DNA from 3 places in the Paenibacillus ihbetae genome. Region 1 is predicted to be linked to each of the others. Evidence: riboswitches for the same ligand, from Rfam matches in the RefSeq annotation. Region 1 holds a riboswitch; each other region holds the start of a gene.
What was found. A riboswitch is a leader RNA that binds a small molecule or an ion and turns the genes downstream of it on or off. The one in region 1 is predicted to bind cyclic di-GMP.

Region 2: it holds a riboswitch for cyclic di-GMP, as region 1 does, so the genes downstream of both, BBD41_RS11530 (DUF11 domain-containing protein) here and BBD41_RS10885 (cadherin-like beta sandwich domain-containing protein) in region 1, are expected to answer to the same signal.
Region 3: it holds a riboswitch for cyclic di-GMP, as region 1 does, so the genes downstream of both, BBD41_RS15315 (aspartyl-phosphate phosphatase Spo0E family protein) here and BBD41_RS10885 (cadherin-like beta sandwich domain-containing protein) in region 1, are expected to answer to the same signal.

What each region holds. Positions count from the first base shown of each region.
Region 1 covers NZ_CP016809.1:2,421,615-2,425,890, reverse strand. Annotated here, with positions in the region: gene BBD41_RS10885 (cadherin-like beta sandwich domain-containing protein) at 79-2,307, opposite strand; cyclic di-GMP riboswitch class I at 2,567-2,661, opposite strand; gene BBD41_RS10880 (undecaprenyl-diphosphate phosphatase) at 3,289-4,131, opposite strand; gene BBD41_RS10875 (DedA family protein) at 4,268-4,276, opposite strand, start outside.
Region 2 covers NZ_CP016809.1:2,567,808-2,572,083, reverse strand. Annotated here, with positions in the region: gene BBD41_RS11545 (MTH1187 family thiamine-binding protein) at 248-553, shown strand; tRNA gene BBD41_RS11540 (tRNA-Thr) at 652-723, shown strand; gene BBD41_RS30270 (hypothetical protein) at 1,408-1,584, shown strand; cyclic di-GMP riboswitch class I at 2,275-2,373, shown strand; gene BBD41_RS11530 (DUF11 domain-containing protein) at 2,614-4,276, shown strand, end outside.
Region 3 covers NZ_CP016809.1:3,448,542-3,452,817, forward strand. Annotated here, with positions in the region: gene BBD41_RS15310 (isopeptide-forming domain-containing fimbrial protein) at 1-1,454, shown strand, start outside; cyclic di-GMP riboswitch class I at 1,687-1,784, shown strand; gene BBD41_RS15315 (aspartyl-phosphate phosphatase Spo0E family protein) at 2,029-2,256, shown strand; gene BBD41_RS15320 (hypothetical protein) at 2,378-2,626, opposite strand; gene BBD41_RS15325 (MarR family winged helix-turn-helix transcriptional regulator) at 2,874-3,302, shown strand; gene BBD41_RS15330 (MFS transporter) at 3,295-4,276, shown strand, end outside.

The sequences.
Region 1 (4,276 bases):
CCTATTGCCTATTGCCTATTGCCTGCACTTGGAGTTGTAACTTCCCTGCAGCAGCATGCATGCTTTAACGCTGCGGCTTTATTGCTTGTCTTGCAGCATGCGGACCAGGATCACGACGGCTTCTGCCCGCGTGGCGGTGCTGGACGGCTCAAACCGGTTATTGGAGCGGCCTTCGATGACTCCTAGCTGCTCCGCATATCTAACATAACCTTTGGCCCAAGCCGGGATTTCAGCATCGTCCTTGAACGAAGTCGCTGCATTGGCAGCAGATAGACCCTGGCCTCGAATCAGCATGGTGATCAATTCCGCCCGGCTGATCTTTTTGTTCGGGCGCAGCATATCATCGTTGTAGCCTTCGATGATCCCCGCTTGGATCGCAGCGGACAATTCCTCCGATGCCCAGGCAGGGATGTCTTCCCGATCCTGATAGGCTTCCAGGACACCGGTATGGTCCACAGGCTGCAGCTTCATCGCCCGAGCTACCATTAGCGCGAACTGCAGTCTGGTCACCTCTTCATCCGGCAAAAGCTTATCGCTCGAAACGCCTTTAATTATGCAGAGTTGCGAAGCGGTATCGATATAGGGTCTCGCCCAATGACTCCGGGTGTCCGTCCATGTGAGCTGCGGGCAAGCTGCTCCATTCGACCCTTCCGAAGGGGTTTCCGTATCTTTAGGCTCGTCGGTTTTATCCTCTGAAGGGTTCACCGGGCTAACCGGTGGCCCTGACGATGATCCGCCATTATAGGAACCCGAGTGCCCGCCATTATCAGGTGCTGGCGAGCTTGCGTTCAATCGGGTAACCACGATCGTGTATGTTTTCGTCGTTATTCCATCCTGCGCAGTTACCGTCACGACGATTTTGTTGTCACCGACGTTCAGTTCGATGGCTTCCGACGGAGTGCCGCTCTTGACCGGCTGCCCGTTCACCGTCACGGTCGAATTTGCATCGAGCGTTGTCGCCGTAATCGTCAGCTTATATACATCGTTAGTCACAGCAGCCGCATAGGCGGTCGTCCCGCTGGCGAATGCCGGCGTTAGTGTGCCTTTCGACAGCTCCACATTCGTTAAGTCCGCGCTGTTGCTCGCCGCACGGGTTACCTTCACCATATAGGTATTCGTCGTACCATCCTGTGCTGTTACCGTCACGGTGATTTCATTGTCACCGACGTTCAGCTGAATCGCCTCCGATGGCGTACCGCTCTTGACCAAATGCCCGTTCACGGTCATGGTTGCATGCGCATCCACCGTGATCGGTGTAACCGTCAGGCTATACACATCGTTCGTCACGGCAGCTGTATAATGGGTCGTTCCGGCTTCGAACGCCGGCGACAGGGTGCCTTTCGACAGCGTCAATTGGCTTAGATCGGTCGGCTCCGATACCGTCACCGTGCTTGTGTCCGTGAAGCTTCCATCCTCCGTCGTCACCGTAATGGTAGCCGTGCCCCGTCCGACCGGCGTAACGACGCCGCTTGCGTCTACCGTCGCAATAGCGGGATCCGACGACGACCATGTCACATTTTTATTCATGGCCGTATCCGGCAGGACCGTTGCTATCAATTGTTCCGTGCTCCCGCCGCGAATCAGCGAAAGGGTGGAGGGTGTTACGTCAACGCCGGTTGCAGCAACGGTGTAGGTAATTGTCAGCTTAGGGCGGAGGGATACTACATAAAATGTTTCCGGGTGAAATCCTCTGGACCAATTCACGGATGGTATTTCGTCCGCAACCTTCAGCATAAAACCATAATTCTCCGAGGTGCCCTCAACCCATTGCTGCACGAGGCCGGTCAGATCGAAACTGCATATTGCACTATTTCCAGCGCAGCCGATCGGTTTGGTTGAGTAAGGGATCGAATCATAAATGGGATTCGTAATGGAGGTATTCCATGTGATGCTGCTTTCATTCCAATCCTGAGCGACTCTATAGACGTCAACCGATACGGTCCCATTGCCCGAGTTCCCGAACGGAAGCGCGCTCAGTTCAAACTTAGCGTCCGTAATGGTCGCGTTTTGCGGTATGGAGGGGAGATCGATCTTAAAAAATGGCCGAGAATCACCATAGTCTCCATAGTCCCGTCTTGTAAGGACTGAGATGCCGGGGGATGGCGTATCAGGCTTTAGGCTGCTGACGGTAGCCGAACTCATACCCGTATACCCGTCGACGCCTTCTTGTAATACTTTAGTTACCGTCGCGGGAGCCGCGGAAGCCGTCGTTGGGAAGGATACGACCACCCATGACGATAATAACAGGGTTACACAAAGAATGAATGAAACCGATTGCTGAAACGGCCGCCGAGGGCTTGTTTGCATTTGTATTCCTCCTGCCAGAGATGAGTTGAGGTGATTGGATAGTTTAAAGCAACATTCGTATAATCGGTCGTCTCCCAACATTTAAGTGTCTCTCCTGTGAGACCATCTTAATAGCACCGCAAGGATGCTGCCGCTCTTAAGACGGGCTCTCTCATCATCGAACCTCCTTCACGTGGATAATTCGACCTTTGGAAGATGATTTTTTGAACGCCAAAAAACCTTCATCTGCCCACAAACAGACGAAGGTTCATCTGCCGTTTCGGGCAACTGGCTGGCATAGCGGATGCACTTTAATCCGCCTTAGCCCCTGTAGCTTTGCGTCCCCGCTTTTCAACGGGTTTGCCATGATCCAACGGTTCGATTTTTTGTTACATTTGTTGACAATTGAACTATACAAACGGGCGGAAATTTTTGGTATAGGCCTGAAGGTTTATATCTCTTCTTCTGTTCAGAGACTCTGATAGAGGAAATGATATCGAAGTTCTGTGGTGGGGTGGCCTATTCAGCTTATAGTCTCAGAAAAACAGTGGTACTAATAGTATCGCAGACCAGTAAACCGCTAAAAGAATGTCTCTTGTCATAAAAAGTCGAATTCTGTAATTTGCGCGAGGCTGTTTCTCTGGGCACATATTGAAATCTTAAAAACAGGAGTATAGATCTACCAATAAGAGGTGTCAGCGGAGGGGGAGAGGGAAGAGTTGCGTACTCGGACTGAACCGAAAAGCTCGCCAACAACAAGAAGGAGGGCAAGAAATGAAATCTTGCCCTCCTTTATTTCTCCCCACACATAGGCAGCGGGAAATTGCGGATCCCTTGCGCCCAGCGGAGCGGACGAATCGATTCCGAAGAAACGGAGTGTTCGCCTTTGTCGCCGGATTTCCCCCTTGCTGGAGACAATTCGAGAAATCCGGCGACAACAGCGATCGTAGAAACGATACGTACGCGAAGCGTCCTCTGAGCGCTACCCGCACGCCCTTAAAATTACAGATACAGCACCAGCGCAATAACCGCTGCCAACACAATACGGTAAATCGCAAACGGCACCAGCTTGATCCGGTTAATCAGCTTCAGGAAGAAGCGGATCGAGATCAGCGCGAACACGAAGGCTGCCAAGAACCCGGCGATGAAGAACGGCAGCGCCTCCAGCGTGAAATACTCCCAGTTTTTCAGCAAGGACAGCAAGCTTGCCCCGAACATGATCGGCACCGCCATGATGAATGTGAAGTCTGCGGCTGCACGGTGGCTCATGCCGAGCATGACGCCTCCAGAGATGGTGGAGCCTGAACGGGAGAAGCCCGGCCATAGCGACAGGCATTGAATCAGGCCGACACTGAAAGCCTGCTTGTACGTAATCTGATCGACCGATACGATTTTCGCTTCCTTGTTCGAGCTCATCTTGTCCGCGACGATCATAAAGATCGCCCCAAGGACAAGACCGATCAGCACCGTTTCCGTCGAGAACAGATGCTCGTCGATAAAGTCCTCAAACAATACGCCCAGCACGCCCGCCGGAATCAAGCCGACGATCACTTGGCTCAGCTTCAGGCGCCCGGTACCGGCGGGAACGCCGGCTTCGGGCTTTTTGCGCTTCAGGCCGAGAAGATCAAGAAAGCGATCTTTAAACACGACAACGACCGCGAGGATCGAGCCGAGCTGAATGACGACCTTAAAGGTGTTGGCTACGTATTTCGTAAGAAACTCTTCGGATTTCAGCCACATGTCATCCACGATGATCATATGGCCGGTAGAGGAAACGGGAGCGAACTCGGTCAGTCCCTCGACGATTCCTAGAATGATTGCTTTGAGGATAGTTAAAAAATCCATGACCTAAAGTCTCTCCCTTACTTAAAAAAATGAAAAATGTAAAAATGCAGCGTCGTTAATGATTCATGGCATGAAGAAGCCGAAAGGTCAACCGGTCATGCCAACCTCACGTACCATAGGCATGTGCCTGGTACCGTTAAGCGGA
Region 2 (4,276 bases), 150 kb from region 1:
CAGTCAAAACCGCTCAAGATTCCATGGATTGTGACCAAATGCGACGGTTTTTGCGCGGATTCCGCATCGGTTGCGTTTTGACAACGGATCGTATGACTCATATAAAAATTTGATCTTGGACATACAAGATATTGTGTGTTGATGAGTTTTACGAAATTTTGAAAAGACGCCCCGGAATTGATATGATATCTATATCGGATTCAACCACGTTGTGGATGAATGGAATGCTTCGAGGGAGGTTATTGTGATGGCAATTGCAGAAGTAACGGTCATTCCGATCGGAACGGCAACGACCAGCTTAAGCTCATATGTCGCGGAAATGCAGCGTATATTGAAGCAACAGGAGGGAATATCGTACGAATTGACTTCGATGAGCACGATTATTGAAGGGGAGCTTCCTATGATTTGGCGTGCAATCGAGGCGTTGCACGAGGCGCCGTTCTTGGCGGGCGCCAAGCGGGTATCCACCTCGGTCAAAATTGACGACCGGCGCGACCGGGCATCCTCAAGCAAGCAGAAGATTCAATCGGTGCAGGAGAAATTAGGCGGGTAATGCAACTCTCCTATAGGGTGTTTTTTCCATTAATGAGGGACTTGCATTTTCCCGTCGAAGGAATATAATATATTTTGTTGTTTCAAAATAACAAACTTGCTGGTGTAGCTCAGGGGTAGAGCAACGCACTCGTAATGCGTAGGTCGGGGGTTCAATTCCCTTCACCAGCATCCTTAGAAAGTCAATAACGGCGCGGTTTTCCGAGTTTATCGGAAACGCGCCGTTTTTGTTAAATAACCTGCACGTCTAACATTCTTCTAACCTTTAGTCGAGTAAAGTGGGTTTTTCGTCCTCGATTTGGTTCCCTAAGATCGAGTCACCAATTGTATTTAGAATAGCTTCTTTGCACTCGATTTAATTTCTTTTAAAAGGAAAGCAAGAAAGGGCCAGCTAGTGGCCCTTTCTTGCAAGATTGATCGTTCAGTTAATCTAGCGGCGTGTTTTATACGACTTCATTATTTTACGACGATAATAATAACTACCTTCTTTTTTTTCCGGGACATAGTAATCACCTCCCGTTTTCTAGATACTTCAACATATTCAAAGATAGTAGAGTTGGTTTGGATTTCTATCGAAAATAGTAGAATGGCATGCTTTTGGAACCAACTTTATTGTTCAAAAATAATAGAAGGTTCATGAATGCTGTTGGGGTATCACTAACAAACGAGGTAATAGTAGATGACAAAGCAAAGCCCCCCACATCCTTGGTCGGGGCGGGGGTCTGAAGATAATTAATTCCACTCACCATTATGGCGGTGGCATGGAGACAAGCAGAGCTCTTTCCAAAGGCAAATGAAGCAGAGATCCAGCGGACAAAATTCCTGCTCAGCTAATATAAAGAAATGACACTGCTTATGCAGGATTTTGAAAAGTTTGAGGAAGAGTTGAAGCAGACGACAATTGACGGAGAAGTCGCCCGCCGGATCGATCAGGAGGATCTGCATGCGGACAAGAGAGCCAATGCTACGATACCGATTCAAAAGCAGCGCTGGGTGTATCAACGGTATCGGTTCTACACCGCAGCAACTTGAAAGGGCCATAGTTTGATACAGGATGACGAGTCAAGGAAGGCTGTCGATTACAGATACATGCAGGGATACTCTTATAAGGAGACGTTGTTGATCTTTCGACATGGTTTGTCCGATAGCACGATCCGCAGGAAGATACTTGAGGGAACCGAGAGTATGGCCAATACATTAAAGCTAATGGGATTCTTTGAGCAGGACCATGAGGAGTTTTGAGAAGATAAGTTATTAGTCCAGTTCATTTTTAAATGTCTGCATAGTATGAATTATCTTCTTCGAAAGGAGGAGTTCGTTCTTATGAATAAACATCATCATAAGGTTAAAGTTATTGTCCTCAAACCTGGACAAAAAGTCATTGTAAAATGCAAAAAACACAAGAAGCATCGTGCATAAAAAGCTAAGAGCAAAAAATTAAAGTTTTTGAGAATACCCAAAAGAGCGGCAAACTAAGATGCTGATTGGGCCTTAGTTTGCCGCTATCTCTATTAAATATTTGTTTTCATTTAATGATAATTAATTCGATTTTAAATAACCCCTTCCTATTATCAATAATGATATGTATGCTAGTCATATTCTTCCTAAAAACGACAAATAAAAAGAAATAACTACAAAAAATGAGACTAAAGAACCTAACTTGTGATACTGATATATTATATGTTTTAGTAAATGTTAAAAATTTCAACTACATATAAGCTCGTACGATAGTGGCAAACTCATTGAAAAATGGGGACGCAAAGCTAGAGGGGCTAACGGATTTGCAGACAATGCAAATGCTACTGCCAGCCAGCTGCCGAATACGACGGACAACTCCGTCTGTTAGCGTTTGCTATAAGACGGTTTTTTCTTTTTAGTTATTATGAATTTTAATAAGCGGTAGTCGAGGCAACAAGCCTTGTCTATAGATGAGATAAATAAGCGAGGAGGATAGAATGAGCATAATTGTCGATAAAAACGACACTACAACAATCGTCCTATGAATACAGGGCAATTTGTTTTTTGTGACCTAAATTTCATGAAAGAATAGGAGGGGAAAGATTGGATAACAGGCGTTTTAGGAAATCGTTAACAAAAGTCCAGCTTTTATTTATGGCCTGTTTAATTACTTTCAGTGGAACGCTCCCATTTGGGGCAGAGGTAAAGGCAGCGACTGGGATAACTATTAATGACACTGATTCGTATGGTCTTGCTCATGATTTTAATACAACAAAAAGTTATATCTATCAACTGGATGGAAACGATCCTACCACTCTCAAGGGAAGCGTGGAAGTTGGGATGCCTCTATATGGCAACGGGTTTGCTATATCAGAGACGGAGAACGTTTTTTACGCATTTGGTCCCACAGCAAGTAGTGGCGGTCTGTACCGTATTAATCCTGACGGTAGCTACCAGTTCGAAGCAGCGTTACCCACAGGTGTTAGTAACGGAGTTATTGCTGGTACAAAATTTTACTATGGCTATAGTAGCGGTACGCAAAGTTTCATAAGATCATATGATTTGGTTACAAAAACTCAAACCTCTGCTGAAGTTAAAGGGTACGTTTGGGATGAGGGGGATTTGGTAGTTGATAGTAACGGTTATGTTTGGTTTTCTTCACCTCCTTCATCAGCTAAGACAGATACTTTCATTCAAATTGACCCGAACACCGGTAGAGTATTACGCGAAATTCCCTTCACAAATGCAGATGGTATTTCTGTAGAAGGCACAGTAAGAGGACTCAGCTTTTTACCTAACGGTAAGTTACTAATTGCTAGTGGTGCGAATACAACAAACCCTACATATTATTCTCTTGACCCTGCTACAATGAGTACAACTTATCTGGGTTCGGTTACAGGTCTCGGAGTTTATGATTTAGCATCACGAATAACCCAAAAATTCGATACTAATCCGCCAAACCCGACGCCGCCTGGCGTATGCGGGCCGAGAGTGGTATTGACTAACGGTAGTTTTGAACAGCCGACTGCAAGAATGCCAGGGGATACTGGTTCTCCAGGCTCCGAAACATATTGGCAGTATTTTCAGGAGCATGAAGTTCCAGGTTGGAAAACAACAGCCTCTGATAAATTTATTCAAATTATGAAAAATGAATATATTTATGAAGGGATGAAGATTAACCCACCTCATGGGAATCAATATGTTGAGTTAAATGCGCAACAAGTATCGACATTGTATCAAGATGTTACAACGACGCCAGGTCAAACCATTTATTGGCGATTGGCTCATAAAGGGCTTCTGGGTGTCGATACAATGGCTGTACAAATAGGCTCAGCGGATATTCCAATAGATCAGCTACCGGTAATTCAGCAAATTAGTACCGGAAATACGGAGTGGAAATATTATTCCGGCTCCTATACAGTACCAACAGGCCAAACAACAACACGGTTTGCTTTTAACTCCGTAGATGCAGCTGGTGGAAGTCAACATTATGGTAATTTGTTAGACGATATCTTCTTAGGCACGGAACCTTGCGGAGTCGTCACAAAGTCCGTAGACCCCGTTGACAATGTTCAGGAAGCAGATACTTTAACCTATACGGTCAACTTTAAAAATGATGGAGGGGATGAGACAAGTAACACATTATTTACGGACCTTATCCCCGACGGAACGGGATACATCCCCGGCTCCCTAGAAATCGTATCCGGGCCTAACAGCGGGAAACTAACGGATGCAGCGGGAGATGACCAGGGTGAGTATATTGCAA
Region 3 (4,276 bases), 1.0 Mb from region 1:
ATGAGGATTGGCATGAGCTTCAGTTCCATGCAATCATCCAATCCGGACAAGCCGGCAAGGATATTCGGAATATTGCCGCTGTCACCGGCGATAATTTCGACGAGCCTAGTGAGCCGGAAGAAGAAGTCAAGGTCTATCCGCGCGATCCAGTGATCGTATCCGAGAAGTCCGCAATGAATCTTGAAGCGGGCAAGCAAACATTCGAAGTCGGGGATACCGTTACCTATACGATCCGGACAAGAACGGTGCTGGACGATACGTATATGTCCAACCTGGTAATATCGGATACGCTGCCGGCCGGTCTGGAATATATTCCGGGCAGCTTGAAGGTCGACGGTGTTTCGGTCACCGATGACCAGGACAGCGACAAAGGCCATTATGCTTCAGGTCAGGTTGTCGGTAACGTCGGGGATGTATGGGATACGAAATGGCATACGCTGGAGTTCCAGGCGAAGATCGTAGCAAGCGCCGGAGAATCGATTCGTAACACCGGTGAAATTACCGGGGACAACATCGATCAGCCGAGCCGCCCAACGGATGAGATTGTGGTTGAGGAAGGCGACACGCCGCCGGTAGACCCACCGGTTGATCCGCCAGTCGATCCACCCGTCAATCCACCGGTAGATCCAAATCCACCGGTCACACCGCCTGTAACGCCGCCGACGCCTTCTCCTGTCATCGAGTCACGGAAGACGTCACGGGATCTAAGTGGCGGCATCGTCGGGGTCGGCGATACGCTGGAGTATACGATTTCCGCACGGAATACCGTTGCGGGCAGCTATGTATCGAATCTGGTGATTGCCGACGTCCTGCCGGAAGGGCTGACGTATGTAGCAGGCAGCCTGAAGGTGGACGGCATTTCCGTCACCGATAACGTTGATGGAGACAAAGGCCAGTACGTTAACGGCAAAGTGAGCGGTAACTTTGGACGGATTACGGATACCGAATGGCATACGATTGCGTTCAAGGCAACCGTCAAAGCGGAACAAGCCGGCAAAACGATCGAAAACATCGGTGAAGTCACAGGCGATAATGTGACAAGTCCACAAAAGCCATCGAATGTCATCGAAGTGACCGACAGCCGGAATAACGGTGGTAACAACACCAACCCTGGTGGCACGGGAGGTTCCGACGGAGATTCGAATGAAGATCCGAATGGAAACTCGAACGAGGACACAGACGGCGATTCTAACGGGAACCCGGATGAAGACTCGAATGGAGACGCTGACGGGGATTTGAATACCGGGGCACAAACACCGGACGATCGGAACGATTCAGACTTAGGCAAATCGGGTGCATCTCCACAGAATCCGGCACAATCCGGAGATCAGGCAGCAAATGAGCCTAACGGTAATAAATTGCCGAATACGGCTACGAATATGTACAGCTATTTGCTGGCTGGATGCATCATTTTCTTTACAGGACTGTTCCTGATCAGAAGAAAAAAGGTATAAAGATATGAGTTGCAAACAGTCCCTCCGGAAGATTATGGAGGGGCTGTTCTCACTTATAGCCCAGAGATTAGCAACGCGCAGTTATAGATGAAAAGCAAGATCTGAATCCTTCGCATAGATGTTTTTGTCCACTACCCAATTATGGGTATTTTCTTTATTTAAGTAAAATTTTATAATTGTAAGCAAGTCACCTGATGGTAGATAGTTAAAATTTAAACTAATTCATAATTCGTACAATCTATCGCAAACCCATCGAAAGTGTGGTGACGCTAAGCTACAAGGGCTAACGTGGATGCTAATAGGCACCCACAATGCCAGCCAGTTGCCGAATACGACGGAAACCTCTGATTCGACAAGCGACAACGATTGGATAGGGAACTGTTGATTTTAGATAACCCTGTGACCTGATGCCGCTGCAGAACTGAATCGGGTAGAGCCTCCAACATTTTAAGAGAAGCATGTGTAAAAAGTTTGTTCGTCTAGGGATGAGCGATCGACTCTCTGTTTGAGAAGGTTTGCCACGAACACGGTGGCAGCTGTCATAAATCACTTGCTACGACGGGGATGGGATGTGATGGTTTCTATAGTGAACGAACTGAAGCATGTATCTCAAGAGCTTGAATATCTTCGGAAGGAACTTGAGCGAATGGCCGGCAGTCTTGAATTCGTCCATCAAGATGTTGTCGCTCTTTCGCAGTCGCTCGATAAGCTGATTGTCCGTTACATGGAATTAAAGAACCAAGAGGAAGCGATAAAAAGAAAGTGCGCATGCGCGAAGTCCAATAAATCAAGGCATGGGTAGATAAGTCTTCCATAAAAAAATAGAACCCCGGATGTCGGCTCTCGACCTTCTGGGGTTTTTTGCTTAAAAGATATGGCGCCTCCACCTTTAAGGGAAGCCATTTCAATTCAGGTGCGTTGGTTTAATCATTTTTCTGTACGAGCGAACAGCTGCTCCAATTATCCATTGTAATGTACCCGCGCCGGACGAGCGCAAAGATCGTATTGGTTCGGCAATACCACTCCAAGTTGGGTACGGATGACGAATCCGAGCCTGCCCCCTTCGTCAAGACACCCTCATACGTCCAGTATCCGCCTTTCTTCCAGCGGACAAGTCTCCCATGCTTCTTAGCTTGTTCCAACGCTTCTTGTTGTATTTCCGATAACGTCAATTCATCCTCACCACACAAATCCTGTAATATCTGTCTAGAAGACGGATGGAATATACCAATTAAAGCATAAGGAACTGAATATTTTCTGAATAACCCGAAGTGCAAACGACCAATGGACATTGTTAGACGCACTGATTCATCAGCTAGTAAGAGGATCAGAATACCAGACATTATATCTGGACATTCGCGGAACACTACTTTATAATCAAATAGTTACCTTGAGTAACTAATTGGATGGAGGTTCCCCATGAGCACCTACCGACATTTCTTTCAGCAGTACTTCAGACTGTACCGTCCGTTCGTCAATGAACTGAATCGGCGGCTCGAGGATTTCGGGCTGTACTATGCCCAGTGGTCGATTATGTATTATCTGGACGCGAACCAGTCGATGACCTTGGTCGAATTGTCCAAAGTTTTGTACGTAGAGAAGCCCACGGTCACCAGAACGGTGAACGCGTTGATCAAACTGGGTTATGTGGAGCAGATCCCGGCTTCGGACAAGCGGGAGAAGCGAATCCGGTTATCAAGCAAGGGCATCGATGCCGTGCTGCAGATTCGTCAATTATTCGATGACTATGAGATGGAGATCATGGAAGGCGTCTCCGCCGAAGAGCAAGCCAGCGTCATCCGTGTTATGGAGACTGTCAGGGATAACATTATAAGAAAAGGTGATTAACTTGCAGCAAGAAAACTCCCGTGATCGTTTATGGAGCAAGGACTTTTTGATTGTGTTCGGCGTCAATTTCCTGCTCTTTCTTTGTTTTTATCTATTAGTTGTTATTATGCCTACCTATGCGGCCGAGGAATTCCATGCATCGACAGGAATGGCCGGCTTTGCTTCCAGCATCTTCGTGGTAGGCGCGCTGATCGGGCGCCTGATCGGAGGAAGCATTATCGAGAGAGTCGGACGAAGACCGCTGCTGTTGACCGGGCTGGTCTCGTTCAGCGTTTTAATCGGACTGTATTTCATTATTAACAGCTTAGCGGTGCTGCTCATCGTTCGTTTCCTCCACGGCCTGGCCTTCGCGCTGGCCTCCACGGCTACCGGTACGATTGCCGCTAGCTTGATTCCCAACTCAAGAAGGGGTGAAGGGACCGGCTATTACGGTGTCAGCATCATCATTGCATCGGCAATCGGCCCTTTCATTGGACTTATGATTCTCGAGCATGCCTCTATGACAGGCAATTTCGTCCTATGTGCGATCCTGGGCGTGCTCTCATTGATATCCTCGTTATGCATGCGCATTCCGAAGCTGGTGCTGACCGCCGAGCAGCAGCGGGAGATGAAGGGCTTGCGGCTCTCCAACTTCATTGAGCTCAAGGCGCTTCCGATTTCGATCATAAGCTTTGTGATGGGCTTCGGATATTCCAGCATTTTGTCGTATCTGAAGATCTTTGCGGGGGAAATCGGGCTGGTGGAAGCGGCAACCTACTTCTTCATCGTGTATGCGATCGTGGTCATTCTGTCCCGGCCGTTTACCGGACGCTGGTTTGATCACCGGGGAGCGAACATCGTGATGTATCCGGCTATCGTGTCCTTTGCAATCGGCATCCTGCTGCTTGGCTTGGCGCATCACGGAATAACTCTGCTGCTGTCCGCGGTATTCGTAGGCCTCGGATACGGCACGACACAGTCCAGCTCTCAGGCGC